DNA from 3 places in the Enterobacter cloacae complex sp. 394I7 genome. Region 1 is predicted to be linked to each of the others. Evidence: predicted binding sites of a transcription regulator. Region 1 holds the regulator's gene; each other region holds the start of a gene.
The links. Region 1 encodes Fur, which represses iron uptake genes when iron is present. Its sites were predicted from a motif close to ATAATAATGAGAACNACTATCAA; they were not measured.
Positions count from the first base shown of each region.

Region 2: sufA (Fe-S cluster assembly scaffold SufA) is a predicted target of Fur. The motif match lies at 1,399-1,421, and genes of this name have one in related genera.
Region 3: exbB (tol-pal system-associated acyl-CoA thioesterase) is a predicted target of Fur. The motif match lies at 783-805, and genes of this name have one in related genera.

Region 1 is NZ_JBXWCR010000001.1:199,272-201,540, reverse strand. Features, by position in the region: gene fldA (flavodoxin FldA) at 1-373, shown strand, start outside; gene fur (ferric iron uptake transcriptional regulator) at 662-1,108, shown strand; gene AC2FAP_RS00950 (ChiQ/YbfN family lipoprotein) at 1,217-1,546, opposite strand; gene chiP (chitoporin ChiP) at 1,594-2,269, opposite strand, start outside.
Region 2 is NZ_JBXWCR010000001.1:861,623-863,891, reverse strand. Features, by position in the region: gene sufB (Fe-S cluster assembly protein SufB) at 1-983, opposite strand, end outside; gene sufA (Fe-S cluster assembly scaffold SufA) at 992-1,360, opposite strand; gene AC2FAP_RS04185 (MerR family transcriptional regulator) at 1,674-2,269, opposite strand, start outside.
Region 3 is NZ_JBXWCR010000002.1:133,293-135,561, forward strand. Features, by position in the region: gene metC (cystathionine beta-lyase) at 1-615, opposite strand, end outside; gene exbB (tol-pal system-associated acyl-CoA thioesterase) at 867-1,598, shown strand; gene exbD (TonB system transport protein ExbD) at 1,603-2,028, shown strand; gene AC2FAP_RS11700 (hypothetical protein) at 2,074-2,269, opposite strand, start outside.

The DNA of each region.
Region 1 (2,269 bases):
TATCCCAACCTGGTACTACGGTGAAGCCCAGTGTGACTGGGATGATTTCTTCCCGACGCTGGAAGAAGTGGACTTCAACGGCAAGCTGGTCGCCCTTTTTGGCTGCGGCGATCAGGAAGACTACGCTGAGTACTTCTGTGACGCGCTGGGCACTATCCGCGATATCATTGAACCGAATGGTGCAGTTATCGTAGGCCACTGGCCGACTGCCGGTTACCACTTCGAAGCGTCTAAAGGCCTGGCCGATGACGACCACTTCGTGGGTCTGGCGATCGACGAAGACCGTCAGCCAGAACTGACCGCAGAGCGCGTTGAGAAGTGGGTGAAGCAGATCCGCGAAGAACTGCACCTGGACGATATTCTTAACGCCTGATTGTTAGTGTGGCGCAACCCCGGTTGCGCCCAGGAACCGGGTCAAACGATTAAATTAATCGCTACAATCTTTTAACTTTTTCGCCCAGACCTGTACAATGTCTCCCAGGTAAAATGGGGTGCCATTGAGTAAGTTTGTCGGTGATACCACGTTTTTATAAGCATACTTTGCCTGAGACTTGCAGTTTTCATTTAGCCATGGCAGTTCTATAATGAGACGCATTATTCCAGGTGCATTTTCTGTCACTTCCTCCAGAAGTGAATCGTTTAGCAACAGGACAGATTCCGCATGACTGACAACAATACCGCATTAAAGAAGGCTGGCCTGAAAGTTACGCTTCCTCGGTTAAAAATCCTTGAAGTGCTTCAGGGTCCAGACAATCACCATGTCAGTGCGGAAGACCTTTACAAGCGTCTTATCGACATGGGTGAAGAGATTGGGCTGGCAACCGTCTATCGCGTGCTGAACCAGTTTGATGACGCGGGCATTGTTACCCGTCATAATTTCGAAGGCGGTAAATCTGTATTCGAACTGACCCAGCAGCAGCACCACGATCACCTGATCTGCCTGGATTGTGGCAAGGTCATTGAATTTAGTGATGATTCCATCGAAGCACGTCAGCGTGAAATCGCTGCTCGTCATGGTATCCGCCTGACCAACCATAGCCTGTATCTGTATGGTCACTGTGCTGAAGGTGATTGCCGCGAAGACGATCACGCACACGACGCCAAATAAGTCGAACTTTCATACTCTGAGCCAGCCGCAAGGTTGGCTTTTTTTTGCCTGTCACCCGGCGAAAAAAAGCCCGGTAAGCACAGCGCCACCGGGCCTTAACACGCTTAATTAATTTCCGTTGTTACTGCGTATTTCCTTCCAGATCTGGTCGCAACGCTTCGCCACTTCCTGATCGTTACCGGTTTTACGCGCCTGAATGCAGGCCTGATAGTCCATCACGCGAACATTTTCCTGCGTCGCAAACTGCTCATGCGCCTTCTCTTTCTTCAGCACATTCAGCACGCTCTGGCAGGCTTCAATTTTCTCCGGTGAGCCTTCAGCGGTGTTAATGCAGGCGCTGTAAGCCTCCTTCAGGCGAGAATCTTCTTTCGGTGCCGGGTCCTGGGCGCAAGCCACCAGCCCCGAGGCCAGCAACGCGACGATTACCATTTTTTTCATCATGTGCAGTCTCCATTCCGGCGGGACGGAACCCGCCGGAGCGTTCATCAGAAGATAGTGAATGGTGCGATAACCATGAATTTCACGTCACGTTCATCCTGGAAGATGTTGCCGTAACCGCCCGCGTAGCTTGGAATATCAGAGTGGTTGTCATACTGCGTGAAGTGCAGCTTGAACATCGTGCCTTTCGCACGTCCATCCTGCACGGTATAGATGGCATCCAGGCTGTAAGAGGACTCTTTCAGACGGTAGTTCGGTTCGTAGTACGCATCCGGTGTGGCCATGTCGCCCGGTTTGGCGTCCCAGGCATACGCGTAGGAGGCGCCCACCGCCCAGCCCGGCAGGTTCCAGTTTTTCAGGTCATACATTGCGCCGAAGAAGACCGCTTTTTCGCCGTCGGCGTTGAAGTCAGAGCGGTTATCCCACCAGATATCCAGACGACCGTTGGAAGATGCGTAAGTCGGGGTCATACGCTGCAGGAAGTAGCCCTGCTGCCCTTCCGCCTTCACCCATGTCCCTTCCAGACGCAAATCCACCTGCCCCACTTTGTAGCCAAAGGTCAGCGCCTGCAGCCAGGCCGTGCCGTCATAAATATCGTTGACGCCACCATCGCTGACTTTGTCTCGCGTGCCGTAGAACTGGTAACTGGTACTCAACGGACTCCCTGCGATATCAAACTTGTAGCTGGCTTTGGCAAAATACTGATCGATATAACCTTCAGCC
Region 2 (2,269 bases), 660 kb from region 1:
CAGGTGATGGCAGAGCCGGTTTCCGACTGGGTCCAGGACATTTTGCTGTTTTCGCCTTCGCACAGCGCACGCTTGGTCACGAAGTTCAGAATACCGCCGGTGTTGCCATCGCCCGGGAACCAGTTCTGCACCGTGGAGTATTTCACCTCTGCATCTTTATGAATGATGACTTCAACCACCGCGGCGTGAAGCTGGTAGCTGTCACGGACCGGTGCGGAGCAACCTTCAATGTAACTGACGTAGCTGCCTTCATCGGCCACCAGAATGGTGCGTTCGAACTGACCGGTTTTTTCCGCGTTGATACGGAAATAGGTCGACAACTCCATCGGGCAGCGAACGCCTTTTGGTACGTAGATAAAGGTGCCATCAGACGCTACCGCCGCGTTGAGCGCGGCAAAAAAGTTATCGTTACTCGGCACCACGGTGCCGATGTACTTTTTCACCAGCTCAGGGTGCTCGTGAATCGCTTCGCCGAAAGAGCAGAAAATAATCCCCTGCTCTGCCAGTTTTTCACGGTAGGTTGTCGCCACTGAGACGGAGTCAAAAATGGCGTCCACCGCCACCTCTTTCCCTTCGCGAACGGGCACACCCAGCTGGTTAAATGCCTCTTCCACTTCTTTGCTCAGGAAGCTGTTGTCCGCACCGGTTTGCTGCACAGCGCCAGGCTGTGAGGCGCAGGTGTCGTCGCAACTCCCGCAGGATGGCGCAGAGTAGTAGCTGTAATCCTGATAGTTCAGCTTGTCATAATGCGCTTTCAGCCAGTGAGGTTCTTCCATTTCCAGCCAGGCCCGGAAGGCGCTCAGACGAAACTCCAGCATCCATTCAGGTTCATTACGTTTGGCCGAGATCGCCCGGACGACATCTTCATTGATGCCTTTCGCCAGTTCATCGGTCTGCAGCTGGGTAAAGAACCCCTCTTTATAATTGAGGTGGCCGCCGCTCCAGGTGTTAACATCACTCGTTGCTTCAGTATTACGTGACATAGTACCGCCTATACCCCAAAGCTTTCGCCGCACCCACATTCGTTCTGGGCTTTCGGGTTATGAAATTTGAATAACTGGTTTAAACCTTCACGTACGTAGTCCACTTCCGTGCCGTCAATAAACGGCATGGCCTGCAGGGCGACATACAATTTTGCGCCGTCAGTTTCGAATACCAGATCATCTTTCTCGGGTTCTGTGACGGTATCGAGCACGTAACCGAATCCTGCGCAGCCGGTCTGTTTCACCCCCAGGCGCACGCCGAGGATCTCTGGCTTTTTCGCCACCAGTTCGTGAATATGTGCCGCCGCCGCTGGCGTGAGCGTTAAGCCACGCCAGGCGAAGTCGGCAGGATTGAAGGTTTCTGAATGCAGTTCCATAGGTCCACCTCATCTAATAAGCCCCAGGGCATAACACCATGTTAGTGATAACGATTATCACTTCAACCCTCTGTCAGCAGGGGCATTGGGCTAAATCGCCCTTTTTGCATACTTTTATTAAGCATAGACCCTGTCAGCGGATGCGGGCGGGATGGATTTAATTGTTCAATACTTTGAAAAATAATGGGTTATCGAATCAGAAAAGCGGAGTAAAGGGGAAAAGTAAAATATGCATCGGAAATGCCTATTTTTAAGATAGATTTTATCCAGGGGAACGACGAGCAAAAAAAAAGGCCTTCAAGGCCTGCGGAAATTAATGATGAAAGGAGACAACAAAACCCTGTTCACGCCAGTGGTCAAGCAGTTCCTGCTGACGCGGCGTCGGCGCTTTACCGGTCCAGACGAAAATTCTTTGCCCAGGGAAAAGCTCCGGACGAGGGGAATCAATCGGGTCGGCCAGCACGTCAATATGCCACCCCTTCTGTGCCAGACGCGCAGCCTCAAGCCACAGGTGGGTGCGGTCATCGCACTCCCAGCCAATAAGCAGAGCATCTTTACCGGCTTTCTTACGTGACTCCGCCAGGCTTGCGACAGCAAATTCTATCAGCACACCGTCAAGCAGGCTCGCCATATGACGCACCGTATTTTGATCCTGATTCATTCGCTGACGAACGGGAGAAATAATATTATCGATAAGCGCATCCATCGCGTGATCGCGGCGGAATTCGCCTATTTTGGCGCGCAGCTTTGCCGGGCTGGCATAACGCAAAACCGTCATCATCTCTTCCTGGATTGATGCCCAGTTACCCTGAGTCATCACTTCTTTGTTTTCCAGCAAGCCTTTGACTTTGCCGACCGAAACGCCGCTTTTCATCAGGCGTTTGATCTCTTCAATACGCAGGATATCTT
Region 3 (2,269 bases), on a different contig from region 1:
AATAGAGATATCAATGTCGAATTCCAGCGCCCTGAACAGCACGCCCGCCGCCCAGGTGTTGTCGATCATGATGATTGCCTCGGGGGCTTTGCTGCGCACTGCTTTCACAATAGCCGGGACGTCGTGCACTTCCATGGTGATAGAGCCTGGGGATTCCAGAAACACAATGCGCGTGTTCGGCTGGATAAGTTCAGCGATACCTTCGCCAATCAGCGGATCGAACCAGCCGGTGGTCACGCCGAGCTTGCTGAGGATTTTGGTGCAAAAATCCTGGCTTGGTTCATAAGCGGTATTGGTCATCAGGATATGGTCGCCCTGTTCCACAAACGCCAGAATGGTATTGGCGACTGCCGCCGCACCACAGGGGAACAGGGCGCAGCCCACGCCGCCTTCCAGTTCGCACATGGCTTCCTGAAGTGAAAAATGGGTTAGCGTGCCACGACGGCCATAGAACAGCCCGCCTTTGGCGCGGTTGCGCGTGGCGATTTTTTTATCCTCGACGGTATCAAATACCAGCGAGGAGGCGCGTTGAATCACGCTGTTGACCGATCCCTGAGTGTATTTTTTGCTGCGTCCTGCCTGTACCAGCGTGGTATCAAGATGCTTCTTTGTCATGTTCGCTAACCCTGTTTTTATACGTCTGGACGTCCAGACTACCACGATTGTAAAAATCTGCACCCGGGGGCTTATCGAATAAGCAGAAAATATTAGCAAAAATACGCATAAGAAATTTTTACTGCGTAAGCGCAAGGAAAGTGAACGAAAATTACGGCAGTATGTAAATACTAATGAGAACTACTATCAATTCGACGACGTTTTGATATTATTACGGTCAGATTTTGTGATTTGCGTCCTGGAGATACAGAGTGGGTAATAATTTGATGCAGACGGATCTCTCCGTCTGGGGCATGTATCATCATGCTGACATCGTGGTTAAGATTGTGATGATCGGCCTGGTTCTGGCGTCCGTGATCACCTGGGCTATCTTCTTCAGTAAGAGCGTCGAACTGCTGTCGCAGAAGCGTCGCCTCAAGCGGGAACAACAGCAACTGGCTGAAGCCCGCTCCCTGGATCAGGCCTTAGACATGACCTCATCCTTCCATGGAAAAAGCCTGACCACCCTGTTAGTCAACGAAGCACAGAACGAGCTGGAACTCTCCGCAGGCAGTGAAGATAACGAAGGCATTAAAGAACGTACCGGCTTCCGCCTGGAGCGTCGCGTTGCTGCCGTTGGCCGCCATATGGGCCGCGGTAACGGTTATCTGGCCACTATCGGGGCGATCTCACCGTTCATCGGTCTGTTCGGTACGGTCTGGGGCATCATGAACAGCTTTATCGGCATTGCGCAGACGCAGACCACCAACCTGGCGGTGGTTGCGCCAGGGATTGCCGAAGCGCTGCTGGCGACCGCAATCGGTCTGGTCGCGGCCATTCCTGCGGTCGTCATCTATAACATCTTCGCGCGTATGATTGGCAACTATAAAGCCACGCTCGGTGACGTCGCCGCGCAGGTGCTATTGCTGCAAAGCCGCGATCTTGACCTCAATGCCAGCTCCGTTAAACCGGTGCATGCGGCGTCTAAACTGCGCGTAGGTTGATTGTATGGCGATGCGTCTTAACGAAAATCTGGACGATAACGGCGAAATGCATGAAATCAACGTGACGCCGTTTATCGACGTCATGCTGGTTCTGCTGATTATCTTCATGGTGGCTGCGCCGCTGGCGACGGTCGACGTGAAGGTGAATCTGCCTGCCTCTTCCAGCCAGCCGCAGCCGCGTCCTGAGAAACCTGTCTATTTGTCGGTGAAAGCGGATAAATCGATGTTCCTCGGCAACGACCCGGTGACGGATCAGTCTGTTATCCCGGCGCTGGATCAGCTCACCGGCGGCAAGAAAGACACCACGGTCTTCTTCCGCGCGGATAAAACCGTCGATTACGAAACCATGATGAAGGTAATGGACACGCTGCATCAGGCGGGTTATCTCAAGATTGGGCTGGTCGGCGAAGAGAAAGCGGCCGCGAAATAACAAAGAAGCTGGCGAAAGCCGGCTTTTTTTATGCGTGTCGGGCGATCAGTTTTTTGTCTCAGTGGACGCAGGTGCAGGCGCGTGGGACGCCAGCGCGTCTTCATCAAGCGCAACGCAGGTGACGTTTGACGTGCGGTACTCGCCGTCAGACAGTTTGCGCGTCAGACGCAGGGTGGCCACTTCTCTGGCGAGCAGATACTGATAATTGGCCTCCAGACGCCCGAGAAGCTTCTCTTTCAGC